Methanovulcanius yangii: one gene and its partner. The protein of the gene in region 1 binds, or shares a complex with, the protein of each later gene. Links are inferred from orthologs where the notes say so. Each region holds a gene or a part of one and is shown in the gene's direction. Other genes may lie near its edges. The genes, in order: AZH53_RS02465 and AZH53_RS01475.

Region 1 (17,212 bases):
TGAATTTTATACACCAGGAATCATCCCCACTGGTTGAAGATCAATGATGGCATATATTTTGGACGGCACGTAACTTATAGTATTACGTATATGCGCATCAGTCGAATTGGGGGCGGGGAAGAAAAGATGGAGGTCCGTTTTTTTTCCTGGATGAAGGTTTTTCAGGATTTTTGAACCTTGCGTGTTTTTACTGCAATGCCACGGCCGGATTGTATCATCTCTTCTGCGCCCATTACCGCCTTTCCAGCCCCCCATGCACGAGGTCCCCTGACCTGTACTTCGTCACCTGCCCTGATTGCGGGGTCCGCTGTTGTGACTCCCGGCGCAAGAACATCTCCCTGGGGAATGAAATCATCGATGGTTACCGTGTAGGCATCCCCCAGCACTTCCCATCCCTGCAGGGTTGGACGGAAGAGTCCCGTGGTCTCGTCGATGCTGAAGAGCTGTTGTTTTCCTTTGAGTACTTTGCGGCGACCCATTCTGCCTTTGATCATCATCCCCTTTGTATTGATATCACGACCAAACTGCCAGCTGAGGGTACCCTGAATGATATTATGGCTCATCCTTCGTTCTCCGGTAAGAGATTCATCAAGGTCTCTCAATGATTCAGTGCCGGTCGGGCGCCCATGGCAGGTGCATTCAAGATCGATTCCCACGGTATCAGCCGCTGCCTGTGCGATGCTCAACGTATCTCCTTCCAGGTGGGCAATGACCCTCCTGTACCCATGGTGCCGGAGGTAGCGGGCGAGGATTTTGGTGACAAATGCCTGTTCTTCGCGGTCCCAGTACCCGGTTACGGGAACGTCATAATGTCCCGCCGGGTACATGAGCTCAAGCTCTCTTGGAACGACACCCAGCGGGGAGGTGATGATGACCTCATGGGCACGGTCCTGTATTGCCTTCTGGAAGGACCGGTGACTCTGCGACTGGGAATATGGCTTTCGGGCGGAACAGGGGAGAAGAACGGCGACATCGGTGCGCGTGGGGACGAATCGCGATGTAAGGCGGTCTGCAAATCTGGCAATCTCGGCACGGTTCATGGACTCTCCCGTGTTTGCCATCATTGCGGATGAACGAACTGCCGGAAGCCACGGTTCAACCTGATCATATGCGGTATCAAGATGACGGAGGACCGATACCTGCCAGGCCTCGGTCCTGCACCGTTTTTCAATAAGCTCGCGCAGTTGCCCCCTGCGGAAAAACCAGCCTGTCATGGCAATCTCCGTATCGAGAGCCAACCGGTTGTGCAGGTGGAGATCTCCGGTCCGGCACCCTTCGCATTGACAGATTGAGGAGGCGAATGCTTCTTCTGCGGGCATTTCTCCATCCGTGGTGCAGAAGATATTCTGAATGCTTTTCAGGTCAACAGCCCGGTAGTCGAAGAGATCAAATCCGGAATACACCATTGTTGCAACGTTGGACGGGAGTCCTGCCGCGGGCGCATACCACGCAATACCGGGCGGTGTCAGTTTCCTGAACTCAAGAAGAAGTTCAACATATTGCCGCGGATTTCCCCGCAGAATATGCCAGCCAGCCACAACTCCCACACCCGAAGAAGGCAGGATTTCTTTCATTCCAGGCCCGATGATGGCAAAATCCTCAAAATCGACAGCATACCGTTGTGCAAGCGAATCCGGTGCCGTTACCGGAATGTTGGATAACGGATGGGAGGAAAGCGACGGGAACAGATCGGTGGGATCGACGACTGCAGGTGTCCTGATCATCAATCCGGCGTCAGACGTAAGTTTACCCTCGCGGGCGAATCCGTCCCGTGCGGTAACCTCAAATGCATACATATCTGTCCTCCAGTCCCTTCAGGGATTCATGCAGCGTGGAAATCCATCTTTGAGGACAGGAGATGGAAAATTGCGTTTCGGTATTGTATTCGATATATCTGCGGACACCCTGAAGACCTGCCTTTACCATTGGTTCGTCCCAGGCGGGAATTTCACTCTGTCCGATGGGAAACGTCTCAGCCATCTCCGATGGATAGATGCCAAAGGGAGGTTTGAACTGTACCACCGTGTCTGTATCACCGGATACCATCTCATTCATTGCGATGTGGCATGTTGCGCCGGGCACGAATCTAAGACATGCCGAGTGATACCGGATGACTTCGGTGCGCATGCACGACTCGTCACCGCGATAAAAGAACCGTCGTTTGGATACCCGGTCCCGTTCGACCAGATCGGAGGAACGGCTCAGGAGTTCGCGATACCCCTCAAGAAGTCGCGGGTGGCTGCGGCACCGCTCGTCAACGACCTCCCACAGCGTTCCGTCGATGATTGCCTGACGGATCCGGGCTATCTCGGCAAGACTCACGGAGAGGTTGTGCATGGCAAGAAGACGCTCCTTGTCCGGTGATTTTTTCAACTCCTCAACGGTATGGGTCCGGCACACCTGACATGCACAGGGAAGTTCCTGAAGTTCGTTGAGTTTCAGGCTTCCTGACGTGGTCATATACCTGCCTTCTCTTGCATAGAGTGCATACGCCGCAGAGTCGAAGACGTCGCATCCCATTGCTGCTGCGAGGGCAAACATCGCCGGGTGCCCGGCACCGAAGAGATGAATGCAAGATGAAGGATTGAGGCGCTGTTTTGCCGCCAGGACAACCTGAACAAGTTCTTTGTACCGGTAATTCTCCATCAGCGGTACAACAGCGCCGATGGGACAAAAGGTTGCACCGGTTTCATTCACTCTCACCGCTGCATCCGCACGCAAATCCGGGAATATGCCGCCCTGCACCGGTGCCGCAAGATGACCATCATCGATGATGGTCATTGCCTCGGTGATCCTCTCCATGGTGGTGGATAGCTCTTCTCTGGCTCCTTCATAGTCTCGGTCCGGAGGGGTGGCGATGTCCATCGGAACTATGATCTCGCTTCCTATCGCTCTCTGAAATTCTACCGTCTCTGTATTGGAAAATGCGACATCGCCGTATACCGACTGCTGGAATGCCCCTGAGTCGGTCATGATGATGCCGTCAAATCCGAGGACCTCATGCAGACCCTTCTCCAGAGCTGATTTCCTGAACTCAACGCTTTTCGAGAAAATATATGCGTTGGTTATCAGTGCCTCAACTCCCATCTGTTGCATTTCTGAAGGGGTAATGAGCTGTATGTGAGGGTTGATCACCGGAAGCAGCAGGGGAGTCCGTGCGATTTTCTCTCCGACTTTCAGGCGTCCCGTTCGCGCCCAGATATCTTTGTGTAATGCCTCGAATGAAATCACGATATTTCCTCGTTTTCTGAAAAAACCTCTCCCTGAAAGGAGAATAGTTCAACATCATGGCGTCTCCATGAACCGGGGGGAAGTCCTGCCTTCAGGCAGGTATGGTCAAGAAATTCCTCTTCGTCCCATCCGTACTCTGTAGCGACCTGTGGGAGGAGAAGACCGCTCCTCCCCGCACCGGATATAATCAGGCCGTCCCGTCCCGCCTTTATGCAGCGTGGTCGTTCCTCAGGAGCGCAGAGGACCGGTTCCGGTTCTGTGAGTATCGTCACTTCGACCAGGATCCTGTCCAGTTCTTCGGGCCGGACCGGGGGAAATCTGGGGTCATTGAGTGCGGCAGAGAGTGCCGCTTCACGAATTCCTTCGCGCAGTGACCGCACCGGAGTGGGAAATCCGATACATCCACGCAGTTCTCCACGGATGGTGAGGGTTACAAACACCCCTTTCATCGTTTCAAATGAAGGGGGGAGCGCGGGATATTCTGAAGATTTTTTTGCGATGTGGTCTTCAAGCACCGCCCGTGCATACCTGACAGCCGTTTTCCCCTCACTTCCGGCAATCCCGTCCATGCCCATATATATGGCCGGATACAATATTAATAGGAGAGGGAGTGTGCGGCTGACGGTGGCACTTTGTGCTGCTGAGGAAAGTCCCCACACCATCCGGACGCGTAGCCGCATGCAAGTGCGGGTGGCGAGAGTCACGGCTCTGGCACAGAAACGACACGTCCTGCCGATAGCAATGATGCGACTGAGCCTTCGGGCGAGAAGGTCTTCGGGCCGAGTTAACTCGCTGAGTGGACCGGCAGGGAACGGTGGAACGGTGAATCCCTACGGGTGCAAGTCAGAACAGGGCATAACGGTGTCCGGGCCGGCCCGGGTATGGCGCGTAGCTGAATGCCGCATAGAAACAGAATGGGGCTTACTACTCCCACTCCTCTTTATCGAATACCTGCTCCGGCAGCTATGGGCTCCTCTTCTTCAGAAACAATATATGGTTTGCAGGGAAGTCTTTATCCAGAGGTTTCCATGGACGTTGAGGAGCAATTTGACATCTACATTTCGCGCATATCCGAAGATATTCACCTGAATGAGGATACAGCACACTGGATCGCCCTTATGTTGATTGCATTCAGAATGGACCTTTTTGACCGGACGATCAGCATGGCTGACAAATCTCAAAGGGCACTGGGGAAAGTGGCGGACATTCCCGTGCAGGTGGCAAAAGCAATTGCGATTATACGTGAGGAGGCCATTCAGAAGGTCTCTTCCCAAAAGACCATACGTTCAAGTTTTGACTGGGATGGGCAGGATTCGTCGAGGGATGAATTTGTTGCCCGGGAATACGAATCCGTGACGAGTTCGTTCGAGCCGCCGGAACGCGACCTTCTCATCGTCCCTCTCTCCGATGAAGAGATTCCGGCTCCTGATGCGTATATGAGAGACAATGCACTCATTCTCCTGTATGGTGTAGCAAGGGCTGGTTCTCCTCTTGATGCACAGGCTCTTGAGGAGCATTTAAGGGATTATCTGGTACAAAGGCTGGAATTGTACGATAACGAATAATTACCATTGATCGTAATAATTATTCAAATTTTATCGCGCAGATATACTCGTGGGTAATTTATATGAATGTCCCTTCTCCTGATGAATTAAAAGAGCTGCGAAAAAAGGTCGGGCTGACACAATCCGACGTGGCTGAGCGGGCAGGATTGTCCCAGTCAATGGTTGCGCGTATAGAATCGGGCTCCGTTGACCCGAGAGTAAGTACCCTGAAACGAATCGTTGATGTCCTCAACAGTGCTCAGCGCTCTCTGGTGACTGCAAAGGATCTTATGCATGCTCCGGTCATCTCTGTTTCACCAGTGGACACGATCGTAAAGACCGTTGCAAAGATGGAGGAACACGGAATTTCCCAGCTTCCCGTACTTCAGAAAGGTGTTCCGATTGGCTGTATATCAGAATCTGCGATTATTGCTGCGATGGAGGAGGGAAAAATCAGCCGTTCCATGAAAAATACCGTCTCGGATATCATGGAGGACGGGTTTCCCACGGTCTCCCCGTCCGTCGATATCGAAACCGTCGTCCATACCCTCCATTACCATCATGCTGTTCTTGTTATGGAAAAAGGGCAGGTAACCGGTGTCATCACCAAACACGATCTGATTACCCTTCTCTCATAGAAGAGAAACCAGGTCTTCCAGCACTTTTTGTGGATTTTCGGCTTTTACAACCCCTGATGCGAGAAGAACGCCGTCGGTTCCGAGCTCCACGGCAATCTTTACGCATTCTCCGGTACTGATCCCTGCGCCTGTCAGAACACGGACATCAGGATTGACGGATTTTACCGCCTCCACCGTTCGTTCAATGATCCCCGGGTCTGTTTTGGATACGGAAACGCCGCTTCCAATCAGTTCCGGTGGTTCGATTGCAATATATGATGGTGAAAGTGAAGCGGCGGCGGCACTCGTGGCAGCATTATTCGTGCAGACGACACTTGCAAGGTGAGCATCCCGGGCTGCAGTTACCGCCGCGTCGATATCTGCCAGGGTGAGCCGCCGTTCTGAGTGATTGATCAGCGTCCCTGTTGCTCCCGCTTCCTTCACCGCCTCCGCGAGAATCCCCCCGGTATGCGCTCCCGGTGTTATTCCATCAATATGCTGTGCATACACCGGAAGGCTGTAATGATGAGAGATGGGGTGGATATCCATATAGCAAGGTGCAAGCGCGATGGGGATCCCGCTTTCCTGCGAGACGATTTCAGCACTTTGTGCAATTTTGTGGGCTTTATGACCAAATCCTTCGCGATAGGATTTGAAATTGATGAGAATGAGTGGGGATGACATTCGATACCTCCTCAGGTAACTGTTCCTGATGGATAAAAAGAGGTTGTAATGATATAGTTATTTTTTGCTCTTTTTGATGGTTATGACATCACCGAGTGTGGTTTTCATTGAGGATCCCTTCATCTTTTCAATATCGGTATCAACCGATTCAATCAGTGTAATTTCAAGGGATTTCTCAATCTTTTTCAACACATTGTCCTCCGGCAGAAAACCGGTCTCAATCTTTTTGATGAGATTTTCCTTCTCTTTGATGTCAAGAGCCAGATCCTTCTGCGACCAGCCTTTCTTCATCCTTGCTTCACGAACAAGCTCGCCGAAATTGTCCACCACTTCGCCCTGCATCATATCGAAAACGTCACGCGGTCTGCGCCTCTGTTGAGACACCGGTTTCCCGGCGGGTGGTCTGGCACCGGGAGATGCCGCCCGAGGCGGCCTCTTGATTTCCGTTCCGAGTTTTGCACATTTTGGGCAGACCCACATCTTTGCCCCCCCAATCTGGACAAGAATGGGCTCTCCCCTGACCTGACAGCCGCAAACTTCACATTCTGACATAGATATCGCTGAATACATTTCTACACTGGCAGCTAAATAAGTATTCGATATCGGTAAGGGGGTCGGCATGGTATGCCGGATGGCAGAAATCAGCGATTATCATCTCCGGCATCGATGACAGATGCAAACGGATAATTTCCCGGAAGTTCCCGCCGAAGCATGAATAATAAGAATTTCTGTTATGGATTGAAAATATACGGGCAATTATCAGATATTAGCACACTTCTTACCGACAGAAACAAATTATATATAAAGAACGTTATCCAATACAGATATCAGACATGATGCAGGAAAGTGTGTTCTCTCGTAGATGAACAAGACTGGCCTTACGAATATAATGCATCATATGGGGAAATAGTATGAGCGGGAATGCAGGGGGTGAAGACGATTCCAGAAACGAGGAGGAACTCAAGCAGTATCTCCTCGACAGGATTGCCCGGCTCGAAAGTCGGAATATGGAGCTGAAAGAGCATGCACGTCAGCTCGATATTGAAAAGAAAAACATCGAATCCCAGAAAATCAGGTATGAGAGGGAGATCAGAAAACTGAAAAGTGAGATAGAGAAACTGAGAAGTCCTCCACTCGTTATAGGGACGGTAAGCGATATTATTGACGAAGGGAGAGTGATTATCCAGAGCAGTGCGGGACCCCGGTTTATGGTCCGGGTCTCCAACTATGTGAAGCCGGAGGACATTAAGCCCGGCCTGAGGTGTACTCTCAATCAGCAGTCGCTGACCATTGTTGAAGTTCTTCCCGAGTCATTCGACACCCAGATATATGGTATGGAAGTCGTGGATTCACCCTTCGAAACATATGATGATATCGGAGGTCTTGAAGAGGAGATCCGCGAGATTAAGGAAGCAGTGGAATTACCATTGACCAAACCGGAACTTTTTGAATCCGTAGGGATCTCACCTCCCAAGGGAGTACTTTTATACGGACCTCCGGGAACCGGAAAGACCCTCCTTGCCCGTGCCGTCGCTCATGAGACGCAGGCACATTTCCTCAGGGTCGTCGGGTCAGAGCTGGTCCAGAAATACATCGGCGAAGGCGCCCGTCTTGTCAGGGAGCTCTTTGAGCTCGCCAAGAAGAACTCTCCATCGATCATATTCATCGATGAGATCGATGCCATCGGAGCAACGCGGACGGAGGGGACGACATCAGGTGATCGTGAGGTCCAGCGAACCCTGATGCAGCTCCTCGCAGATATGGACGGGTTTGACAGCAGGGGAGATGTCAAGGTGATCGGGGCAACCAACAGGATTGATATTCTGGATCAGGCATTACTCCGGCCGGGGAGATTTGATCGCATCATTGAAATCCCGCTTCCCAGCAGTATCGGGAGGCGATCCATCCTTGAGATTCATTCGAAATGCATGAACCTCGATGAGAGTGTGGATCTGCTGGAAGTGGCAGAACTTACCGAAGGGAAGAATGGATCCGAGCTTCGCGCCATCTGCACGGAGGCGGGAATGTTTGCCATTCGGGCAGAACGGAGCAGCGTCTTCCAGAGTGATTTTATCAAAGCAATAGACAAGGTGAGTTTCGACATATCCCACCACCCGAAATTCAGTAATTATGACAGCGCGATGTTCGCGTAATCAATAATTACCATTCTTCTTCACTGCAACGGGCCCTGAATGTGGTATCCTTGCCTTCTGAAAATTCTTCAATGATATTTACTGCACTGTCAGGTGATATCGCGAGGCGCTGCACAAGAGTACCGTTTGAAATACCAAAGATGATCTCATGATCCCAGTCCTGATGGACTGACTCCTCCCGGCCATAGATGATCTGTGCATATCCTGTGGTGCAGATGACATGATTCGAGAGGATCAGGAGTGGGACCGCAACATAGCGTTGCAGGTACCACTTCAGCTCGGATACGAGAGAGAGGGCGCTGCCCAGGGTTGCAATATCAATACAGACCCCCCAAGGAGTCTTTGTCGGATGATAAAAGCGAAGAATACCCCTGCTTGTCTCGGAATCCCGCAGCGTTGAATAGAGGTCTGTTCCCTCTTTCTGTACAAGCAGAAGTCTCATGATTTCACAGGAACATTATGTCCGTGGCAGTTGTTTTATTCTTCACTTTTGTGATGGCGCCCATGAAATCCTGCATGTGGACTTCATCTGCCTCCCTGCGGACCGCATTCATTCCGGCCTCTCTGCAGATTGCCTGTAGTTCCGCTCCTGTGGTGGCATCTGTCATTCGTGTGAGATCTTCGATGGATACGTCCGGTGCCAGGTGCATCCGGGACGAATGAATCCGTATGATTTCAAACCGTGCCGTTTCGTCCGGAAGGGGGACTTCCATGATCCGGTCGAACCTGCCTGGTCTGAGAAGTGCCGGGTCGAGCATATCCACCCTGTTGGTCGCTGCCATGATGCGGACATCACCCCGGTTGTCGAATCCGTCCATCTCTGCAAGGAGCTGCATCAGCGTGCGCTGAACTTCCGCGCTTCCAGAGGTGCCGTCATGCATTCGCGTGCTCCCTATGGCATCGATTTCATCGATGAAGACGATTGACGGTGCCTGCTCACGTGCCATGCTGAAAAGGTCGCGGACGAGCTGCGCACCTTCGCCAATGAATTTGTGCACCAGTTCGCTCCCGGACATCCGGATGAAGGTTGCATGCGCTTCATGGGCGACCGCCTTTGCGATGAGGGTTTTTCCTGTCCCCGGCGGGCCATGGAGGAGAATTCCTTTCGGAGGTTCGACCCCGATCTTTTTAAAGATCTCCGGTCGGGTAAGCGGGTACTCCACTGCCTCGCGTACCTCTTCGATCACATCCCTGAGGCCGCCGATCTGCTCAAAGGTAACATCCGGTGATTCCTCCAGTTCCATGACCCTGACACGTGTGTCATGCGAACTTTCGATGGTGCGGACCACGGACAACGCGTTATTGACGGCGACCTTCACTCCCGGTCTGAGCATCGGACGAATTTCATCCGAGACGGTTGTCACATATTCCTGATTATTGCCCTGCTGGCGGAGATAGACCTCGCCATTCTCAAAAATATCTACGACGGCGGCAACAAAGAGCGGGGTGCGCTTTAACTGGTTGTTCTCTTTTTTGAGCTGGTCGCATTCGGCCTTGAGATTCATGATCTCCTTCTGCTGTAGAGCGACACGGATCTTTAAATCCTCCAGTTCGGACTCCACTTCCGTTTCCTTATAGGTAAGGTCATTGTCATTCGCTGTGGTATTGATGATGGTCTCATCCATGCTGTATTTATCTTTGTTTTACCTACATTTATTTGGTATGTCCATTACAATCAGAGCCCGGAGCATCTCTGAAGGTGTCGGTACCGGAGAGATTCTTGTCAGCCATGAACCCATATCATTTCTCTCGGGGGTGGACCCGGAAACGGGAATGGTCGTTGAAACCGGTCATCCCCTCGAAGGTGTGCCTGTTGCCGGCAGAGTACTGGTATTTCCCTATGGGAAGGGTTCAACCGTGGGTTCTTATGTGATGTATGCCCTGCAGCGGAATGGGAAGGCACCGGTTGCAATCATCAATCTTGATGCCGAACCTATCATTGCCGTCGGAGCAATCATGGCAGAAATCCCAATGGTTGACAGGCCGGAGGGTAGTGTAATGGAACTGGAAGACGGAACTGTGGTTACTGTTGACGGCACATCCGGTGAAATTATCTGCTGATTATCCAGAAAAATTATTTTTATAATCAATATCCCGGAGTGACAACGTGCATTATCACCTGTTGGTTAATGACCAGTGTAACCTGCACTGCAGATACTGCAAGGGAAATATATTTCGACCGGATCTCTGTGATGCATGGAGAGAACTGCCTTTTGCATGTGAGTCGGATATTCAATACCCGCTATTTGAACTGGAACGTTTTTTGAAAGAAGACCCCGATCCTGTAGTAACCTTCTATGGCGGAGAACCCCTGATGTCTTCGGATACTGTCCGTGAGATAATGGACAGTATGCCGGAGGTCCGGTTCATGCTCCATACGAACGGCATTTTGCTGGACAGGATTGATCCGGAATATCTCAACGCCATGTCATCCATTCTGATCTCGATCGACGGGCGAGAACAGGTTCATGACAAACACAGGGGGAAAGGGACCTATCGTCTGATTATGGAAAACTGCCGGCGGCTTCTCGAAACAGGGTATGAAGGGGAACTCATCGGACGAATGACGGTCACAGAGGATACCGATATCTTCCGTGATGTTCTGCATCTCTCACGGAATGAACTGTGCTCCTTCCAGGCCGTTCACTGGCAGCTGAACGCGAATTTCTATGATGACTATGGGGCACGGAATTTTGGAGACTGGGCCTGCAGTTCATATATTCCCGGTCTTCAGGCTCTGGCGGCAGAGTGGGTCCTGGAGATGGAGCTGGATGGGAAGGTACGCATGTGGTACCCCTTTGTTGATACGATGCAGGATCTTCTTATGGGGGATCTTCCTGCAATGCTTAGATGCGGTTCCGGTCATGCCAATTACAGCATTCTTCCGGACGGAAATATCGCCCCCTGTCCCTGCATGGGTGGGCTTGAAGATTATTATGCCGGTCATATCCGTGACGCAGATCCGAAGAATCTTCCACGCATAGCCGTTGACAATGAGTGCAGGGGTTGTGATGAGTACGCCTTCTGTGGCGGGAGATGCCTGTACTCAAATATCTTCAATCCATGGCCTGCGGAAGGGCGAACCTGGATATACCGCACGGTTCGTGCCCTGCATGAAACCATGACAGAGGTCCGGGAGAACGTCGGGGAGTTGATCTGCACCGGACGGATTTCAATGGACCAGTTTGCCCATCAGAAGTATCACGGATGCGAGATAATTCCTTAATGTGGAGCAGGAAAGAGGATCATCCGGCATGAGAGTGAACTGGAGGTCGATAAAGTGGGCAAAGAATTCATACGCTGCACTCTATGCGGCCTGTGAACAGTCGGGGATACTCCTCCATGAGACGAATAAACCGGCAGATGACATTACCTGCTACAGCCTGAATTCGATAGACGAACCACATTATCGGGATGAGATCGCAGATGCTGGCTGCATCACCATCGTCGGTGGTCCTCATGCCTCGGCATGTCCGCATGAAGTGGCCACCTATGCGGACTATGTTGTTGTGGGTGAAGGGGAATTCACGCTTCCCGCTCTCATCAGGAGTATCGGGGATGGTTGCGGTCACGTACCCCCGGGGGTATGTTCCGGAGATGTCTGCCGGCCATCCACGAGTCAGGTTTTCCTTCCCGCATACCGACCGTTTACGCGAGTGAAGGGAACGATTGAGATCTCCCGCGGCTGCCCGTATCACTGTGCCTATTGCCAGACGCCGTGTCTGTTCGGCAACCGGATGCGTCACCGGACCATCGAAGGAATTGTCGAAGCCGCGGAGCACTACCGCGATGTCCGCTTTGTCACGCCAAACGCACTGGCCTACGGTTCGGACGGGACTCATCCGCGTCTTGATCGGGTTGAGGCGTTGCTTCGGGCGTTGAAAGGCCACCGGATATTTTTCGGGACCTTCCCGAGTGAGGTGCGGCCTGAGTGGATAACGGACGAGTCACTGGACCTGATCACCTCGTATGCATCGAATAGGAAGCTTCATTTCGGTGCCCAGTCCGGAAGTGACCGGGTGCTCCGCCTCCTGAAGAGGGGGCACACCACCGGGGACGTGATGCATGCAGTCGACCTCTGCCATGATCATGGCATAATTCCTGTTGTGGATTATATATTCGGATTCCCGTTTGAAACCGATGAAGACCAGAATGCCTCAATAGAACAGATACGGGAGGTGGCGCGCTACGGAAAAATTCATGCGCATTATTTCACCCCTCTTCCCGGCACTCCGCTTGCAGGCACGACGCCCCGTGATGTTCTGCCGGAGGTTCAGAATATTCTGGGAAATCTGGCTCTTCGCGGTAAGGCTACCGGGTCATGGATTGAAGCGGAGATAAGGTTTTTTAGCCGGAATGAGAACCAATACCCATGACGAAAATTCTTCTCCTCACTGATATCCACGGTCAGTTTGAGATAATTCCGGCATTTATGGAACTTGGACCGGACATGGTGCTCATAGCAGGAGATCTGACGGATTGTGGTGCCCCCGAGGAGGCTCGCGGGATGCTGGATATGATTGATGTTCCCTGTTTTGTGGTACCAGGAAACTGCGACCAGAAAGGCATCATCAATATCATAGAAGAGTCGGATGCGGTAAATCTTCACGGAACATCGCTGGAGATTGGATCTATCACCATAACCGGCGTTGGTGGTTCCAATCCCACTCCGTTTGGAACGCCGTTTGAGCTCTCTGAAGAAGAAATCAATGAACTTCTGGAACAGGCGATAGCACGCGGGGGGCAGAATGTGCATAATATTCTGGTCGTTCACGCACCGCCCTATGGGACACTCGATGAGGTCGGGGGAGCAAATGTCGGATGCAGGAGCATTCGTTCGCATCTCCGGGAATTCGATCTGGTGTGTTGCGGCCACATACATGATCATAGCGGGGTGATGGAAGAGGAAGGGACCGTGATTGTTAATCCGGGTCCTGCGGCTGAAGGAAAGTGTGCCGTCATCATCCTCGGGGAGGAAGCAAAGGACATCCAGGTTGATCTTATTTCGCTGTAGCAAGAAGAAGTTCGAGATAGGATTCCGGGATATGCTCTCCCGTAATATTCAGATCTTTTTTTACCAGATCAATTTTCTTTAAGGCGTTGTCACAATCACCCTTCCCGGTGATGACCTCGATCTCTGCATATGTGCCAAGCCCGGCAACTCTGTCGAGGGAGACTTTTGTTCCCTTGTAGCTCCATTCTTCACGTACCTTCTCCACCTGTGCTGTCGGGGTGAAGCCAAGTGCGGAAAAGAGCCGGATAAACAGGGCGGGATCATCGATGGGAATATTCATCTCCTCACGCGCCTTTGCCCCCATTCCCTCCAGTTTCGGTCCCTTGTAGGTGATCTCGGCGCCGTTGGGAGTTGACCGTATCCGGAGGGCTTCATCGGTCCGTGCATAATCACGATGAGGGGCATTCAGATAGGTGTCATCCTGTCGTGATGACCCGAGAAGAACGCCTCCCGCTTCCTTCAGTTTCTGTGAAATACCTTCGGGATGGTCTATGCGGACCTTCACTTCCACCTCAATCAGGGAACTCATTATTTTAAGTAGTGCTGTCCTATTAATATAGACAGGTAATATCATGGCTGTTAATGAAGGAGATTTTATCAAACTCCGGTTCACCGGATCCTATGACGATGTGGTCTTTGACACCACTGAAGAGGAGAAGGCCAGGGAAGAAGGCCTCTATAATGAGAAGAAGACCTATGGACCCATCATCGTCCGCGTCGGCGGGAATCATATCATTCCCGGTCTTGACGAAGCGCTTCAGGGAAAAGAAGTCGGTGAGTCCGGTACGGTTGAAGTCCCTCCTGAAAAGGGATACGGAGCCCACGACGAATCACTCCTGAAATCCGCCCCTCTGAAAAATTTTGCCCAGAAACCGGTCGTCGGAACCAGGATCTCCTCAGAAGGGCAGGACGGCACGGTTGTCAATATCATTGGAAAGCGTGCAGTCATTGATTTCAACCACCCGCTCGCAGGCAGGACGCTGACCTACGAGTATACCATCGACGGAATCGTCGAGGAACCCATCGAGAAGGTAAAAGGGCTGATTGAGCTCTACACAGGCAAAAATATGGATGTCGAACTCAACGAGGGCATCCTGACGATTATCCTTCCCCCGGGAATCAACTACGACCAGCGCTGGATGATGGCACGCGGCATGCTTATTCACCAGACCTTCGAATTCATTCCCGAGATTATGGAGATCATCCTGAAGGAGTCGTACAAACGTCCGGCACCTGTCGAAGAACCTGTGGTCGAGGCAGAAGAACCTGAGGCACCTGTTGTAGAGGATGCCCCTGTTTCTGAAGAACAGAACGAATAACCTTTTTTTTACTCAATTGCAAAACGGAGCAGGGCAGCAATTCCGCCCAAGGCTTCAAGCTGCTTGCCTGGTTCGAATTCGGAAGAATAAACCGTTATCCTTGCACGAACCGCCTCGGCCTCTTCGAGGGTGGATGTTATCGCCTCGTCACGAATGAGGTGGTCAATGACCAGCAGGTCCTCAACGGCTCCGAAGGCTATCGCCTTTCGGACCTCTTCGATACCATAGGCGATGGCCCCGTCCCCTCCCATGCGGGCAAGGAACTGGTCCAGAAGGCTCACCTCACGTGCAAGCTGGATGTCCTCTGTTATGCGCTCGAGGACTCCTTGCCCTATGACCTCCTGGACCGCACCTTTCCCTACCCTTCGTGTCTCGACCGTCAGGCAACGGTCTGCCAGTTCCTCATTTCGCAGACGGATAAATTTTAGGAAATCTTCCTTCACAAATCCCGGCCCCGCAATGACAAGAGGTCCGGTCGTCTCCTGAACCGCTGCCATGGCATCCCCAAAGAACATGCTTCTCGCATCCGTTCCTTCCCTTTTGCCGCTGCCGCCGCTGATGGTTGTAAAGAGCTCCGGTCCGTACTGGCGCATCCGGTAGACTTCCGCATATCCCTCCTCGAGGGAAATGACATGGACGACGCCGGCAGTCGATGCCCGGACGGCCCGTTCGATGCGTTCGAGGTCTATCCCGTGCCAGTGTTTGATCACCGAGATCTCCTGCCCGGCTTCCAGGTTCACCGTATGATGAAACCCTTCATCAACACCGTGTACTATGACGCCGGAGATGCGCAGTCGGTTGGCGTTATGATGAAACTCTACTTTGGTTACCCGTATCCCCAGGCGAACCGGCTTTTTCTCCGATTTCTCCGGACGTACCTTGTCGGTCTGGGATTCCAGGCTCCGAAATGTCTGGGCATAGATGAGATCCCCTTCCCGGAGGAGGTGTTTCAGGTGCCAGAGATCATCGAGGGATTCCGGAAAAAGACGTATCTCACCGGTCTGTTTCCTGAATTCTTCAAATTCCGCCTTCATTGATCTTCCCTGATGTCCGATCCGCCGGGGGGGACAAATGCCATGACCGCCTCGGCATTGAGAATGGTCTTGATACTCTTCCAGTCATCGGGGTACCGTTCGCGTAACCGTTTGAGGACTTTTTTTGCGATATCGTTGGGTTCAAAGGTTCCCGGCGTAAGAACAACAAAATACTCCGCATGTGCCCTGACGGCTTTCACGGGACCGCCGATGACCCCGAGTTCCGGTTCAGTCTGCAGACCTATGGCAATCCCCAGGGGCGTGTCCCTGAAATACCTTCGTTCTCCTCTCACCACGAATGAACCCCGTGCGACATACTCTCCCGATTCCGGTGTCTTACTGACCTGGTTTTGATATGCTGCATAGACATCCGCGGTAAAATGGCCGGCTTTCCAGGCATTTGAATAGGATGCGGCAAACTGGGCGACCTCATCCCAGTGGGCGGTATCCCCCTTGACGATGACGACACTTCCGCCGTGGACATCGGCATGCACGAAATGATCTCCTCCCTGAAGGTACTTCTTGACAATCTCCTCGTTGGATCCCGCATCCTTCCCCCCGATCATCAGGACGCCGTCGCTCGTATAGCACCAGCGGAACCGATGGTACCATGCCTTCTTCATCGGGCGGAATTCTGCCTTCTTCTTCTTTTTTGGTTGTTCGCGGAATTTTTCCATTGCCGCCAGAGCGCCAGTGCGCTTTTTCCTGAATTTTTTCACCAGGTCATAGTAGCGGGCAGCATTGGCTTCGAGAGTTTCGTGAACATACAGTTTGACTTTCTCATCCCCGATAAGGACATCCACCGCTGCTTCAGACGGATATACTTTTTTGATGGCCTTAGCGGCAGGTAAATCACTTGATTTGAGGATATCTTCGATATCCTGCCACGATGTCGATGCACTTGCGGCATCAAGCGTCTCGATAATAGCCGCCACCTCGCTGTAGTGCTCGTAAATCGTGTCGACAATTGTCTGGTATCCGGCTATCTTCTTTTCGAATGACTGTATCGCCTCAACCTGTCGCCGTCTGATGATCTCCTCCTTTGTCAGTTTTTCTTTGCCTTTGGCCGGTTTTTCCCGCTCTCCTTCATATTTTGGATAGTAGGCATCCAGGGCTTCGTTGAAGGTAGGGAATCGTGTGATGGCCTCCTCGCCACCAATGGGAAACGGCCAGCAACCTGTAGGGGTTATGCAGGGATCGGTGTCCGCTTCCGCACGCCCGATGAGGGCAATGTAGGCCGGATAGATTTCTGCCGGATTTACCTCCATTGCCGGTATTGCCTTGTCGATCTCTGCAATACGACAGACTTCCTCAGCATACCGGCCCCCGAGCATCATTTTTGTCGCAAGGGTGCGTACAACGTCCGTGTCGGAATTCAGAAATGCCTCTTCCATCATTGCAGCATCCGGTATGTCCGGTGCAGCAGGACCGGCAAGGGTATAGAGTTCACCTGCAACGACATCGCGGTCCTTGAACCGGTGGCGTCTGAACGGCTGAATAATACGGTAGTCTTCATCGCAGATGATGATGTTTCCTTCGTCAAACATCTCAAATATCAGATGGAACCGCTTCTCGCTTTTTCCCACCTCAAGATCAATGATTCGTTCAATGCCGGG
Region 2 (14,368 bases), 180 kb from region 1 along the record:
TCATGTGCTCTGTGTCGTTGACTCCTCCATCCCGCAGTCCACAATGGCCGGTCCGCAGAGTGATGTACTGGATGTCAATTATCAGATCATCACCGATGCCCTCACAACCGAGGCGGAGCAGGTGCTTGAGGCAGCATCGGCAGCCGCAGAAACAGCCGGAATCAGGGCTCATCTTCACCTTGAATACGGGGACCCGAGGAGGGTGATCATCGCAACCGCAGAAGAGATGGGGGCAGATCTTATTGTAATCGGGTCAACAGGGCGTACAGGTCTTGAAGCTCTCCTCCTGGGCAGTGTCTCTTCGTCGGTGGTAACCCATGCAAAGATATCGACCCTGGTAGTACGCCAAAGGACATAGGTCGCCGCGAATGGGTATTTTCAGAAAATCAGCGCCGGAAATTTCCCAATGCATCCGGGACGGAGATGCGGAAGGGCTCTGTTTTTTCCTCGTCAGTGGTTCGGATGAAGAGAAGAGGGAAGCGGCGGACGCCTTTCTCAGGCTGGCGATGAAAGATCCTCGACACGCCACCGGGGGTCTTTTGACTATAAGGGAGGGGAGCCTGCATGGAGTTGCCGGGGCCCTGATAGAGACTGCCGGGCCGTTGCATGGCTCCATACTCAGTCTTGCCTGTTATGGCAGCGATGCATTCCGGGCCTCTCTGGTCAAATACTATAAGAAACGCCTGGAAAACCCCTATGAAGAGGTGCTCAATGCTGTCCGTTCGAAAAGGAATCCTGCAGCATGTGGGGCCCTTCACGTCCTCATGGCAATGGGACGAAATGCAATACCGTATGTTGCCGCACTGCTTCCCGATCTGAATGGCGACTTGGAGCATGGCGCAGCCTGTTTTTTGAAGAGCCACGGGTGGGCTCCTAAAAATCCCGCAGATCGCCCCTATTTCTTCTTCATCTGTAAGGAATGGGATGATATCGCGGATCAGGGGTCATATGCCCTCCCCCTTCTGCGACATCTTGCCATATCGGATGATCCCGGCATCCGGTGCAGGGCGATACAAACGCTGGGGGTCATTGGGGATTCGGGTGAGATTGCCACCATTCATCGGGCCCTCTCCGATGCAGACGGAAATGTTCGTAGTGCAGCGGTAGAGGCTTTGGGAAAATATCCTCTGGATTCCACCGGTTCCATGCTTCGCGATGCTCTTGATCACCGGGATCCCCAGGTCAGGCTCAATGCGGCATGGGTCCTGCATCACAGGGGATGGGAACCCATGACGGAGATGGAACATCTGAAATACCTTATTGCCAGGATGGAATGGGAAAAGGTCGCGAATTTCGGCGAGGGAGCCATACGTGAGTGCAGCCGGCTGATACGTGGCCGCGATCCCGAAGCGGAAGGAGCGGTTCGTGCCCTGACGATGATGGGTACACCCGGCATCACTGCCCTGGAGGCAGTGACCGCCCCGCTCTCGACACCGGAACAGATCTCTGCAAGGGACACGGCACAGGAGACGATAACTGATCTAAAAAAGCGGCGTGAGCGCGAGGAAATCCGGCAGAGGCAACATATTGAGGAGCTGGAACAGAGGAATCGGGAACTGGAAGAAAAAGAACGAAAAGCGAAGGAGGGCGTTCCGGGGCAGGAGGAGATCCAAAAGAGCGAGATTCGGGTCCTTGAGGGGTTCCGCCGTCTTCGGGCGAAAAAGAACGCAGAGAAGAAAATTGCCGCCGTCTGTGAGGGGAAGGAAAAACCCGAAATGGTTCCCTTCGAATATGCTGTTCTTGCCCTCGAATCGAACAATCCAGCAATCCGGGCCTCCGCCGTGGATGTCCTTGCAATTATGGGGGCCAGGGCGCATGGCTACATTGCCATGGCCTCGGGTGATGAGAGCCCCCTCGTTCGAACGGCAGCCGCTGAAGCGATGGGATTTCTTGGCACTGTCGCTATGCTGAAATACCTTCTGGTGCTCCTAAAGGATTCAAGCGCTGAGGTTCGTACTGCTGCCGTACAGAGCCTCGGGTTGCTGCAGGACGCTCGGGCGATCAGCGCCATTATGGGAATGTTCGGGGACGGCGACCCCGAGGTCAGGCAGGCCGCTTCCACCACGGTGGTTCTCTTCGGGGAAGCAGTATATCCCCTCCTTCTCAGGACCCTCAATGACAAAGATCCCGAGGTTAAGATCTGCGCCGTTCAGGCACTCGGGGAGCTTCGTTTTTCCGACGGCATTCCCGTTCTCATCTCACACCTGTATGAACAGGACGGCAATGTAAGGAGTGCGGTATCGCATACACTTGCCCTCCATGATGGGCGTGCGGTTGGGCCTCTCACGGCGTTTGCCGAACAGGCCGTGGGCGATCCTCTGGATGCAGCGGTATCCGCATTGTATGAGATCGATCCGATATATGCTGCCCCCTTCATCTCACTGGGAGAGCAGGGAATACCTGAAGAGATGATGACGTCCAAACGGGGTCAATCAGAGGTGTCTGGTCAAAAAACAGGAGCTGGTTCCGATGGTTCAATGAGGAAGGATAAGGAAGCATCAGGGCAGATATACGAGGATGGCTCTTCCACAAAGAGTAATGAAAATACGGTGGACCACCGGGATATGGCCACAGATGCCGATTCTATCGTAGATGCCCTCGTCCGGATAGAGCAGGGCGATCAGGATCTCTCACAGGAACTTCTGCTTCAGATGTATGATGAAGAAAGTCCGTTCCTGCATAATATCATGGATGCGTTTATGGGCAGTGATCGCAACCAGGCGTATTTTGCTGCAAACCTTGTCGATACTCTTGGCTGGTCCCCGCAAAATGCGCGTGAAACGTTCCTGTACAGGATTGCCAAAGGGGAAATCGATGCGGTGCACGAAGGAGGAGAAGAGGTGGTGCCGGTTGTTCTTGAGCTTGTGTTCCAGCTTGAACCGGATATCCAAAGACGGCTGATTCACGAAATCAAAAGAATTGGGGGGGAAGCTGGCTCTGACGGTCTGGCCCGCCTGCTGGCCGGGCCGGACAGCACCCTTGCGGATGCTGCGGAAACTGCCCTGAGGGACATGGGGCCATCCGTTCTTCATTCACTGAGAAAGATGGAATCGGATGCCGATGTAACAACCAGCGGACGAATCCGTCGGATTATCCAGGAGATATCAACATGAGGCTTTATCTGCGCGCTCCTTCAGTCTGTGCGGGTCGGCAAAACAGATGGATTAAATTGTTATTCGAAAAAATATTCTCCTGATGTCCGGGTACGAGCATACCAACATGAAGTCTGCACATTCCTTCCCTCTGATATTCATCGTTTTTCTCCTCTTCGGGTTCACATGCGTTTTTCCCGTCGTTGCACTTCAGATGGCGGGCAACCCGGATATTCTTCCGGGGGATATCCTCATTGCAGGCGATGAGGCATCTGTTACTCTTGAGGTTCTCTACTCTGTCTCATCGATGAGCGAATACATGGATCTTACCACCGGACTCTCCGATGCCAGGTGGCGTGTGGAGATACTCAGCGACGGGCGGGTTGTCGGGGATGTTTCCCGATCTGGGCGATACGCCGGAATAACAGGTTTTGAGCTATTTAATGGCGGATATACCCGGCTTATTGTGCACCTGAACGGGACCGTCACGGAAGGTTTCTACGGTTCTGGTGAGCAGACGCTGATGAGTATCGACCATATTGCTGCCGATGGGGTCACGGTCATGGATACGGTCGAGGTCACGGCGGTATTCCTGACTGCGGACGATGTTGAGGGATTGAGGATGTCTGCAGAAGCGGATCTCAGGGGTTTGGGAGACCTGATATCGCTTGCGTATGACGATGGAACGGATACAACTGCCGTGGAGGAAACCTATGCCGAAGCTGAGGATCTCATCGCTGCATCATCGACGATGCCTACTGTGCAGGCATTTTCAGTCATTACGTCAGCCGGTGAAATGATTGCCGAAGCAACGTCTGAATTGTCGGAGAGAATGTATCTTCAGACGATAACCGAGGCTGAAGGTTCGATATCCCGGACCGAAACCCTCCTCGGGCAATATGAACAGATCCCCGGATACGACCCGGATGGTGTAATGATCGTCCGTTCGGGGCTTGAGAACGCCGGAACCCTTCTCATACTGGCAGAGGAAAAGAAAAACAGTGGTGATGACAGTTCTGCACTTTCATATGCACAGGAAGGACGCTCGAAAGCTGAGAATGCACAGGAGTATCTGGGGGCCCTTACCGCGGGGACGCACTCTTCCGGGGAAATGACCCCGACCCCGTCATCAACCTCCAACGACACGGCTGACCGGACGCCCCTGTTCATAGATCCCGGAATGATGAATTCATCGGATTCTGAGGGGCCGGATTTTGCCGCGATTACGGAGCTGCTGGGGACACTCTGGGGAGGAGTCACCGGTGGTGTGGAATGGATATATCAGCTTGCAGACGTGGTGAATGATCTAATCGGCTGATTATTGGCGGCCTTTGATTGTCAGGCTTCGTATTGTTGCAAGGAGGTCCCACGCATGCGATTCTCTCTGCCGCTTGGTATCGGTCCTGGTATCCATACGCAGAGCACCATCAATAATCGCGGGGTCCCTTGTGTCAGCGATAAGGACGTCAGCATACCCGTCAAAGAAGGGGAAGGTCATGTGTTCTGGTTTTTCATATTGTTTTTCCCTCCATCCGGCTGCCCGCTCGCGGGTATACGGTGCATAGGCTACGACATTTGTTTCGCGAAGTGCCTCCTTCATACCCTTGCAGGCCAGGATTGTTACGAGAGAACTTACCGGATTTCCCGGCCCGATGATGACGACGTCTGCATCGGAAACGGCCTGTATAACTGCATCGGTTGCAGGGGGCGGGCGGCGTATGATCAACGAACAGGCGTGGTCCGGCCTCTCTTCCCCGTACATCTCCCGGTAATCGGGGAGTGACAAACTCTCTCCCGTAGAAGTCGAGACCAGCGTTTCCGGGATGCTGTCTGCCACCGGCAGGACCGAGGCCTCGACATGGTATCCCGCGGCTCCGTTCATCACCGCCCGAGTCAGGGACTCACCTCCGTCAAGGAGTACCGAACGCATGATATGGAGAGCCCGTTCCCTGTCGCCATAGGAGGGATACTCAGGATATCCGATGCGTTCGAGCGTCTTTCCCGTTATCGAGGTGTCACCGTCAATCCCCTGCCAGTTTCGTTCATTTATGATACCAGCATAGAGGTAGATGACGCTGTCGATGGTGGGAAGGGCTAGGCCCGAAGGTCCCCACCTCCCATCAGCCGTGGAGCATACGACGGTCACCTGATGATCATCGAGAATGGATCGCATTCCCGAGAGAATCTTCAGTGTATCCTGCCCTCCTACGAGTACGGTTATCATGGAATTGTTACGTTATATCGTTCACTCGCATCCATGTTGGTTTCACCGGTCCGGGTGTTGCTGCCTGAACTCCCCAAAGACTTCGTACCCGGGGTTCAGGTATTCCAGTACATAAAGGGAGTAGCACCGGAGGAAGGTGATGAATGGAACGCTAAAGAGAAGGCCGGAAAATGCCACCAGGCAGATATAGGCTGCGAAAAGAACTGTATACCAACCGATACCCACAGATGGCCATCCTTCTCCGGCAAGTATGAGAAACACCGGGACCCCTACACAACCTGCGGTGATTGCCACCATCAATCCGACGACGATGCTCATCAACAGTACAAACAGGATTTTCATTCCTGCATAGACCGCTGCCTGATTCCACATTCCTTCAAACAGGCGGACACACCGGCTCCATCCTGCCAGAATTCCGCAACGGCCAATACGCATTATCGGAACAACAAAATCGGTGGTAAACATGACTATCATCAGATATGGGAACCCGAGGATCACAGCGTATGCAATGTAGCCGATGACGAGGACTACCCTTTGAAAGACGGTTCCTGCGTCCACGATGACCATCCCGGAGAGTACGAGCGCTGCCGGAATGAACAGGAGAAAGAATAACAATGCTGAAATGGCAAACAGAAAACCAAAGTAACGCATTCCATTTCTGATTTCTTTGCGAAAATAATCTTTAATGACAATTCTATCTTCACGTATCGCATCGAAGAAGACGAACTGGAATATCCCTGAAATGAGTGCATAGGCAATGCCGAAAGCAATTATTGCCAAAGCAACTGCCGGTAGTTCCTGCCCGAAAGCCGACAGGTCGATGGTGTCGAGTCCCTGCGGGAAAGTGGGGGCATCATTCTGCCATCCCATCTCGAAACCACCTGCGCTTCCACCTACAAACAAGGCTATAAGCGCCAGACGTAGCCACACTCCCCGCTGTACGGGGAGGAGAATATTTTTCGTCCGGACCACCGCCTGATCGATGGCACGAAAGGCATAGTAATCAGTACTCATCCACGTTCACACCGGGGTAGTCCTTCTCAGAGAAGTCCCAGTATCTCCTCTGCAAGAGCCTCTGCGGCCTCAAGGCCGGTCATCAGGGTGTCCAGCTGAATGGCGTAGGGGAGGGCATCAGGGTCACGAATGTCCTGGATGTAGATGTCTGCAAATTCCCTGTACAGATCAAAGGTGGATGCGGTGGCGGGGGGCATCCCCCATGCTTCCATGAGAGCCGCCGCAGGGCCGCTTACCGGGGCATCTCCGATGAATGGGCTGACGACAACGACGGTCTGATTCCTGAGTGCATCAACGACCCCTTCACATTCCAGGATGGGTGAAATGCTCGTTACCGGATTTGAAGGCCCGATGATCACGGCCTCTGCATCCCGGATGGCAGTGAGGACCTCATCGGTGGCAACAGGAGGTACTTCACAGGTCCGCATGATTTCGGAGATCTCTACATTTCCCTTACGTCCGACCCAGTACTCCTGGAAATGGAGTATTTCATCCCCGCTTCTGATGCAGGTGGTCACTTCCGTATCGCACATCGGAAGAACGGTGGCATCAACACCGAGGCGGACGCACAGTGTCTGTGTGGCATGCGTCAGTGTATGCCCACCCCTCAGCAGCTCGGCGCGTGCGATGTTGACCGCCCGATCCCTGTCCCCCAAAGTGACCTTCTCCGGAAAGCCAATCTTCTTGAGAAAATCAGATGTGTAGGTGGTATCGTCCTCGATTCCCCACCAACGCTTTATATCGAGCATGTCTGCAAAGAGATACATCACGGTGTCAATATCGGGGGAGAGGTGACTGCCGGAGAACCACATGTCCTCGGCAGTGTTGACAATCACTGCCATCTCATGGTCGGCATACGACGTGCGAAATCCCCGGATAAGTTTGGGCGTTCCCGTTCCGCCCGAGAGGAAAGTTATCATGTCACACAATAGTTTTATCAACAAATATATGTTGATTCTTAACAAAGGGCGCGAATGAAGACGATTAAGGACCCCGTGCACGGGCATGTGCGCGTACAAAAAGAGCTCCTCTCCCTTCTTGATGCACCTCCGGTCCAGCGTTTACGATATATCCGGCAGCTTGGATTTTCGCATCTGGTCTATCCCGGAGCAAACCACAGCCGGTATGAACATTCTCTCGGGACGATGCACCTGGCAGGGTCAATGGCGGCGCATCTTGAGCTTGATGAGGGCGACCAGCTTCTGGTGAAAGCGGCAGGTCTTTTGCATGATGTGGGACACGGTCCGTTTTCCCACGCCACCGAGTTTCTGATGGAGGAGTACTGCGGGCGTGGCCACCAGGATGTCTCCAGGATTGTAAAACAGAGCGACGTAAGCGAGGCCCTTGACTCAGTCGGTATAGACCCTGCCGAAATCTGTGAAATTGTCAATGGCGAGCACCATCTTGCGGGGATAATTCATGGGGACCTGGATGTCGATCGCATGGACTATCTCATGCGGGATGCGCACTACACAGGAGTCCCCTATGGTACCGTTGATCCGGACCGGCTTATCCACAGCACTGCGTATACCATTGACTCCGGCCTCCATTTGAGGGAAAGTGGGATAAATTCTGCAGAATCCCTGTTGATTGCCCGTACTCTGATGCGACCCGCGGTATATTTTCACCACGTATCACGCATTGCTGAGGCGATGGCAATCTTTGCACTGAAATGCCATATCGAAGAGAGCGGAACAGATCCCGAACTACTCTTTGGAATGGATGACGATGCCTTTATCTGCACGCTCCTGACATCTCCGTCGTCAATCGCGAAGGATATGGCCGGGAGGCTGAAGTCCCGCCGCCTGTATAAACGAGCACTCTATGTCGGCAAGGATCGGGTCAACCCTGCCTCATATGCACAGGATATTTCCTCAGCAGATGGACGACGCATTGCCGCGGAGATTGCGGAGAGGGCCGGTGTTGCAGAGGAAAGTGTTCTGGTGGACATACCTGCCTTTCCCTCGGATATGAGGATGGGTGTGCAGGTGGAAAATCTCCACGACCTGACCAGTCTTGATGAGATCTCTCCCCTCATGCGCACACTCAATGAGACAAGGAAACGTCAGTGGCGCCTGGGGGTGTATACCCTTCCCGAGCAGAGAAAATCGGTGGAGGATGCTGCCTCGGAGGTGCTCTCCATCAAAAAACCCACTAAGCAGTACAGACTAATACCATAGGAGAATGAGGGGACCATGAAAAAAAGATTCGTAGTAGCAGTCACCGGTGCGTCAGGAATACTGTATGCACGGCGACTTCTCGAGGTACTGACCCCCGCAGCGGAGGTACATATTATCATCTCGGATGTCGCGGAGAGGATTGCGCAGCTGGAGGGTGTTGACCTGAGCGGATTTGATGCCGTTTATGCAAACAATGAGGACATGTTTGCCGCACTTGCCAGCGGTTCATTCCGCTATGACGGTATGGTTGTCGTTCCATGCAGCATGAAGACGCTTGCGGCCATTACGGCAGGGGTATCGGATAATCTGATCACACGGGCTGCGGATGTCTGCCTCAAGGAAGGACGGACCTGCCTCCTGATGCCGCGCGAGATGCCGCTTTCCCGTATTCATCTGAGAAATATGCTTGAAGCAGACGAAGCCGGGGCCACCGTGATGGTGATCTCACCCGCATTTTATACCAAACCGAAGACCATCGACGACCTTGTTGATATGGTCGTTGCCCGGGTTCTCGATCACCTCGGTGTAGAGCATGATCTCAGCTCACGATGGGGGGAGGAAAATGCGTAATTTCATCGAGGCCATGCGGGAGGCCGGGAAGGTCGTTGACTACAAAGAACCTGTTTCAACGGTATACGACGCCCCGAAGATCGCTAGCTCTACGGATGACATGGTTTTCTTCCACGATCTCGACGGCATGGGAAGGGGTGTCATGAATGTAACCGCGTCACGCAGTTCTCTTGCAATTGCCCTTGGCATCCCTGAACGTGAAGTCGTCCACCGTCTTGCGGAGAAAGACTACACCGGGACGACCACTGACGGGGGAAGTCTCACCATGCAGGCACCCACGCTCACCGATTTGCCGGTGATGAAACATTACCCTCTTGACGCCGGCAGATACCTGACATCAGCAGTGGTCTATTCGGCGTACGGAGGGGTGGAGAATGCCTCGATTCATCGGATGCTGGTTATCGATGACAATCATCTTGCGGCACGGATTGTGGAGGGAAGACACACCCACAATCTTCTCCAGCAGGCCATTTCCGAAGGCGAGTCCCTTCCGGTGGCGATCACCATAGGGACGCATCCTGCGGTTACGTTTGCTTCCTGCACCCGTGTTCCGGAAGGAAGGGAAATGGGGTATGCCGCAGAACTACTTGGTGGTGAAATGCCGCTCTTTGAATGTCCAAACGGTATCAGGGTTCCGGATGCGGAGATTGTGCTTGAGGGGTACATGGGCGGCGAAACGACGGATGAAGGGCCGTTCGTGGACATAACCGGCACCTATGATCCCGTTCGCCAGGGACCGGTTATCACGCTCACCGGCATGCATACGAAAAAGGATCCCATCTATCACGGCATCCTTCCGGGTGGCAATGAGCATAAAATCCTGATGGGGATGCCCTATGAACCAAAAATATTCCGTGCAGTCGCGGGAGTCACCAGAGTGAGGAATGTTGTCCTTACGACGGGCGGTGCCGGGTACCTTCATGCTGTCATCCAGGTCAGGAAGAGCACCCAGGGTGATGCAAAAAATGCAATTATGGCAGCATTTGCGGCCCACACCTCTCTCAAGCATGTGGTGGTCATCGATGAGGACATTGACCCCTTCGATATGGAAGACGTGGAATATGCAGTGGCGACCCGCGTCCGCGCGGACCGCGATGTGATGATCATCGAAGGTGTCCGCGGTTCTTCGCTGGACCCATGCCGTACAGGAGACGGGATGAATGTCAAGATGGGAATTGATGCCACAATGGTCATGGGCGAAGAAGAGAAATTTATTCGTGCAGGTTGGGACTGAAGCAAATGTACCTTGAAGCAGAAGACGAAAAGATTCTCGCCGGCGAATATGGTGAGACGCGCCGGAAAATGATGGAAATACTTGTCGCACTCGGCAAGGTGTTCGGGGCCGAGAAGATGGTCCCGATCACCAGTGCACAGGTGGCAGGGGCCTCCTACAAGACCATTGGCAAATGGGGTCTGGAGTGGATTCGCAGTCTCGACGCCAGGGTCGCGGTCCCGACGGTCCTGAATCCGATTGGGATGTCACGGGACGGATGGCGCGAGATGGGAATTGACGAAGAATTCGCCGCAAAACAGCTCGAAGTCATTGATGCATACCGCCGTCTGGGGATCAAACTGGAATGTACCTGCACACCCTACTACCTGAATATCACCCGGTATGGGGATCATCTTGCATGGTCGGAGTCATCGGCGGTCAGCTACGCGAATTCCGTCATCGGAGCGCGGACAAACAGGGAAGGCGGCCCGTCCGCACTTGCAGCCGCAATCATCGGAAAAACGCCGTATTATGGCCTTCATGTCTGGGAAAACCGGATGCCGCAGGTTATTGTCAACGTGGAGGGGGCAGAGGATCTCCACCCCGACCAGTATGGGGCCCTTGGATATCTGGCAGGAAAGGAGGTGGGCAACCGTATTCCGCTCTTCCGTGGTATCCGCCCGAACCGTGATCAGCTCAAGGCACTTGGTGCCGCCATGGCCGCGACGGGGGCGGTGGCGCTCTACCACGTCGAGGGCATAACGCCCGAGTCCCGCGTCCTCAAAGAACGGGGGGCGGACCTGTCGGCAATTGAAACGATTACGATATCGGCATCGGATGTTCAGACACTCTATACCGTGGCACCGGTGGATGCGGTCGCCATCGGATGCCCGCATTGTTCAGAGGATGAACTTGACGCTATTGCTGCCCTTCTGAAAGGGAAAAAGGTTACAAAACCTCTCTTTGTGTTTGCGGCAAGGGGAGTGATCGAGGCGAATCGCGACGCCGTGGCAACCATTGAAAAGAGCGGTGCTCGTGTGTGGGCAGACACCTGCATGGTGGTATCTCCGGCGATGGAGCGGTTCGATGCCATCATGGTGAATTCCGGAAAGGCATTGGCGTATGTTCCGAACATGTGCGGGGCGAAATCGCGGATCGGGACTCTGGAGGAATGTGTTGCCGAGGCGGTAGGGAAAGACTGAAGCGGTGATTTGTCAGGAGAGGAAGCGGCCTCTTCCCTTCCGTAAATGAACCCCTTTCCGCCTCGCCGGGTGCGCCAGTCTTCGAGTTTAAAGCCGGGGTATCGCACAAAAATCCATTCTATCGGTTCAGTATACATGAGTGTTCCGTGAATGTGGGGGAGGAGGAAATGTCCATGCCGTCGATGAGGGGAGTGTCCATGAGGAAACAGGAACAATGCTCATAAAAATATGTGGGATAACAACCAAGGAAGACGCGCTTGCAGCCGAAGCAGCAGGGGCGGATGCAATTGGAGTGATCCTCTTCAGTGACTCCCTCCGGGAGATCGGTCTTGACGATGCCGCAGGGATTTTTCGTGTCCTGAAACCGTCGACACGAAAGGTCTGCGTCAGCCACACCTCATCTGAAGACGATCTTCGTGCCATCCTGACGACTGGCCCGGATGCAGTTCAGATATCATCGCGTGACCTGATCTCACCGGAGGGAGTGCAGGTCATTCGGGTGGTGGAACCCGGTGACAGTATCCCGGATGATGCCGACGCCGTCATAATCGACAGCAGTCGAGGCCATGGAACTCCATTTGATCCTGTCTATGCCTGTTCGGTGGTAAGGAAGGCCGGGGTCCCGGTTATCCTTGCGGGGGGGCTTACTCCAGAGAATGTCTGTGAAGCCATTTGCCGGGTACGGCCCTCCATGGTGGATGTGGCAACCGGGGTTGAATATGCTCCGGGAAAAAAGGATCATGAAAAAGTGCGCATGTTTATCGCAGCGGTCCGCGGCTGCAGGTGAGGATTGCTGTACTGGGAGTCGATTTGGTTTTGGTTGCGCAGCACAATTGTTCCGCCGGAGAGAGGGTATTCACAAAAATAGTATGGGTCCACAGGCTGCATAATCAGGGAGCCTGGAGGACAGGATCGATTGCAGAGAGGATCTCGTCGGCAAATTTTCGTGCGTCCGATTCTTCAGCGGCTTCGACATAGAGACGCATGAACGGTTCCGTCCCCGAGGGACGCAGCAGCGCCCACGCGTCCTCCCTGTTGATACGGATGCCATCGGTTTCGTCAAGCATTTCTTTCGAAAATATCTTCCGTGCATGATCAAGGATCGTTGCTGCATTTTTTGTATGGATTTTTTCCTTTACCATATAATGAGAGGGGAGCGAGGCGACCAGTTCTGAGAGGGGTTTGTTCTCTGCAGCAAGAAGTGCCACCATCGCCGCCGCCGTCATACCTCCATCACGACAATGCTGGTGGAATGGGAAGATAATGCCGCCGTTACCTTCGCCACCGAATGTGACTTTGACTCCGTCTGCGGCAAGACTGAGCATCCTGCGGGCAACATAAATACTCCCCACCTCGGTATACACAACCTTTGAGTTTGTCTCCGCTGCAATTTTTTCTGCAAGGAATGATGTGCTTACGGGAGTGACAATGGTTCCGCCGGGATTGTTCTTACAGATAAACCGCTGCATTAGAGCGAATTCTTCATTTTCCTCAATGAAATTCCCTTTCTCATCAATAAAGACGGCCCTGTCCGCATCACCGTCGTGTGCGACACCAAATGCAGCGCCGGTATCTACCACCAACTGAGAGAGCGCTTTGAGGCCCTCCGGAGAGGGTTCGGGCAACCTTCCCGGGAAAGTCCCGTCCATGGTTCCATTGATGGTATGAACTCTGCAGCCAAGATGTGAGAGTATGTCCGGTGTGGTTGCACAGGCAGGGCCGGACCCCGGGTCGACGGCAACAATTATGTTCCCGGCATGAAGGCCGGGGAATGCTTCAGCAACCGCGACACAGTACTCACGCAGCATCTCAGGAGCCTCCCAGTAATTGCCGACGGTCTCCCAGGTCTGGATGTCAAAGTCCTCATTGAAGATGCGTTCCTCGAGTGTGATGACCCCTGTATCATCCATCTCCGTCCCGTCCCCTTCGATGATTTTTACACCGTTGTATTCCGGCGGATTGTGGGATGCGGTGACGACTGCACCTGCGTCAAAATGATTCTTTACAATGTATTGGAGTGCCGGGGTGGGAAGCACGCCGAGATCAACGACGTCAGCACCACAGGCGAGAACCCCGGCACTTACGGCACTGGAGAGGGCCGGTCCCGAGGTCCGGGTATCCCGGCCCAGTGCAATGACCGGTCCCCGTTCCGAGGCGAGGGCCATTCCAATCTTCATTGCAAGATGAGGGGTCATTGAATCACCGATGACTCCACGGACACCGTTGGTTCCGAATAATCGTTTCGTCTTTTGCTCAATCATAATATCACCCGTCAATAGTCATGCCTTTGTCATGCAATTCTGATTTCATTCGGTTTATTCCGGTGGAAAGGGCTGAAAACGCTTCTTCCCTATGCCGTGCAATGACTGCAATATAGGTTATGTCCTCTCCGGGATAGAGGATGCCGGTCTGATGTCGGACAGCGGCCCCAAGTATTCCCGGAATGGATTCCATATGTTCCTGTACATTGGCACAGAGGTTATGAATTGCATACTCATCGGGAAAATCGAGAAATTCCGTGCGTGTATCGTCGGTGAATTCCCGTACAATCCCATTGAAGGAGGCAATGCATCCCGCCTCGGACATGGGACACCTGCGCCGCAGTTCGTGGATGCACCCCTGCATCGAATAATAGTCGGCAAAGAATTCCATTGATGCACTGACATCATCCACGGATGGATTCCGGAGCACGGCGTTGTCGATTTCAAGGTTGCCAATGACGACCTTGGGGTATGCATAGGTCTTGTGCCCCTCGATAATTACATATTCCACTCCCATATCGCTGAGCAGGCGAAGTTGTCCGGGGAGATCCCCGCTACGTATAGCAACAACTGCTTTTTCCGGGTCGATGCCGGAGACAACGTCGGCCCCGT

Evidence for each region.
Region 2: the proteins of AZH53_RS02465 (region 1) and AZH53_RS01475 are in contact, whole or in part, in a crystal structure (PDB 7CNS), measured with the Thermococcus kodakarensis proteins. The link is inferred for Methanovulcanius yangii from one-to-one orthologs. Residues at the interface, in WP_011250199.1 of Thermococcus kodakarensis: Arg6, Lys7, Ile8, Leu27, Gly28, Thr38, Arg58, Gly59, Lys60, Gly61, Ser62, Thr63, Val64, Ser66, Tyr67, Val68, Tyr70, Ala71, Lys74, Glu86, Ala87, Glu88, Thr89, Ile90, Ala92, Thr93, Ile96, Ile97; in WP_011250200.1 of Thermococcus kodakarensis: Ile25, Ala28, Leu29, Ile32, Tyr33, Ala47, Gly48, Asn53, Ile54, Ala57, Glu60, Phe61, Leu62, Tyr99, Ser128, Glu129, Ser130, Asn145, Arg146, Glu147, Gly148, Gly149, Pro150, Ser151, Leu153, Tyr164, Leu201, Gly202, Asn203, Gly227.

Annotation. Positions count from the first base shown.
Region 1 is NZ_LTBL01000001.1:468,822-486,033, forward strand. What follows is about bases 8,883-11,590. They hold AZH53_RS02465 (DUF126 domain-containing protein), read left to right. Parts: upstream 8,883-9,891; coding sequence 9,892-10,290; downstream 10,291-11,590. Other genes in these bases: AZH53_RS02460 (proteasome-activating nucleotidase), read right to left, coding at 8,883-9,854; AZH53_RS02470 (TIGR04084 family radical SAM/SPASM domain-containing protein), read left to right, coding at 10,337-11,455; AZH53_RS02475 (TIGR04013 family B12-binding domain/radical SAM domain-containing protein), read left to right, coding at 11,484-11,590. In the rest of the region: AZH53_RS02405 (sulfide/dihydroorotate dehydrogenase-like FAD/NAD-binding protein), read right to left, coding at 1-17; arcS (archaeosine synthase subunit alpha), read right to left, coding at 162-1,796; tRNA guanosine(15) transglycosylase TgtA, read right to left, coding at 1,783-3,234; AZH53_RS02420 (TIGR00296 family protein), read right to left, coding at 3,228-3,800; AZH53_RS02430 (hypothetical protein), read left to right, coding at 4,260-4,796; AZH53_RS02435 (CBS domain-containing protein), read left to right, coding at 4,859-5,413; tpiA (triose-phosphate isomerase), read right to left, coding at 5,408-6,076; AZH53_RS02445 (multiprotein bridging factor aMBF1), read right to left, coding at 6,134-6,646; AZH53_RS02450 (proteasome-activating nucleotidase), read left to right, coding at 6,988-8,229; AZH53_RS02455 (DUF5804 family protein), read right to left, coding at 8,237-8,671; more of AZH53_RS02460, read right to left, coding at 8,676-8,882; more of AZH53_RS02475, read left to right, coding at 11,591-12,605; AZH53_RS02480 (metallophosphoesterase family protein), read left to right, coding at 12,602-13,243; cyaB (class IV adenylate cyclase), read right to left, coding at 13,230-13,772; AZH53_RS02490 (FKBP-type peptidyl-prolyl cis-trans isomerase), read left to right, coding at 13,816-14,562; AZH53_RS02495 (mRNA surveillance protein pelota), read right to left, coding at 14,571-15,596; ribosome rescue protein RqcH, read right to left, coding at 15,593-17,212. UniProt on the Methanocaldococcus jannaschii protein: Component of a hydro-lyase that catalyzes the dehydration of mevalonate 5-phosphate (MVA5P) to form trans-anhydromevalonate 5-phosphate (tAHMP).
Region 2 is NZ_LTBL01000001.1:285,663-300,030, forward strand. What follows is about bases 9,522-12,407. They hold AZH53_RS01475 (aconitase X catalytic domain-containing protein), read left to right. Parts: upstream 9,522-10,319; coding sequence 10,320-11,495; downstream 11,496-12,407. Other genes in these bases: AZH53_RS01470 (UbiD family decarboxylase), read left to right, coding at 9,522-10,314; AZH53_RS01480 (phosphoribosylanthranilate isomerase), read left to right, coding at 11,635-12,282; glmM (phosphoglucosamine mutase), read right to left, coding at 12,386-12,407. Also shown: AZH53_RS01430 (universal stress protein), read left to right, coding at 1-358; AZH53_RS01435 (HEAT repeat domain-containing protein), read left to right, coding at 369-3,113; AZH53_RS01440 (hypothetical protein), read left to right, coding at 3,220-4,410; AZH53_RS01445 (2-phospho-L-lactate transferase CofD family protein), read right to left, coding at 4,411-5,316; AZH53_RS01450 (DUF7544 domain-containing protein), read right to left, coding at 5,359-6,330; cofD (2-phospho-L-lactate transferase), read right to left, coding at 6,357-7,250; AZH53_RS01460 (HD domain-containing protein), read left to right, coding at 7,305-8,510; AZH53_RS01465 (UbiX family flavin prenyltransferase), read left to right, coding at 8,526-9,080; more of AZH53_RS01470, read left to right, coding at 9,073-9,521; more of glmM, read right to left, coding at 12,408-13,756; mobB (molybdopterin-guanine dinucleotide biosynthesis protein B), read right to left, coding at 13,761-14,368. UniProt on the Methanocaldococcus jannaschii protein: Component of a hydro-lyase that catalyzes the dehydration of mevalonate 5-phosphate (MVA5P) to form trans-anhydromevalonate 5-phosphate (tAHMP).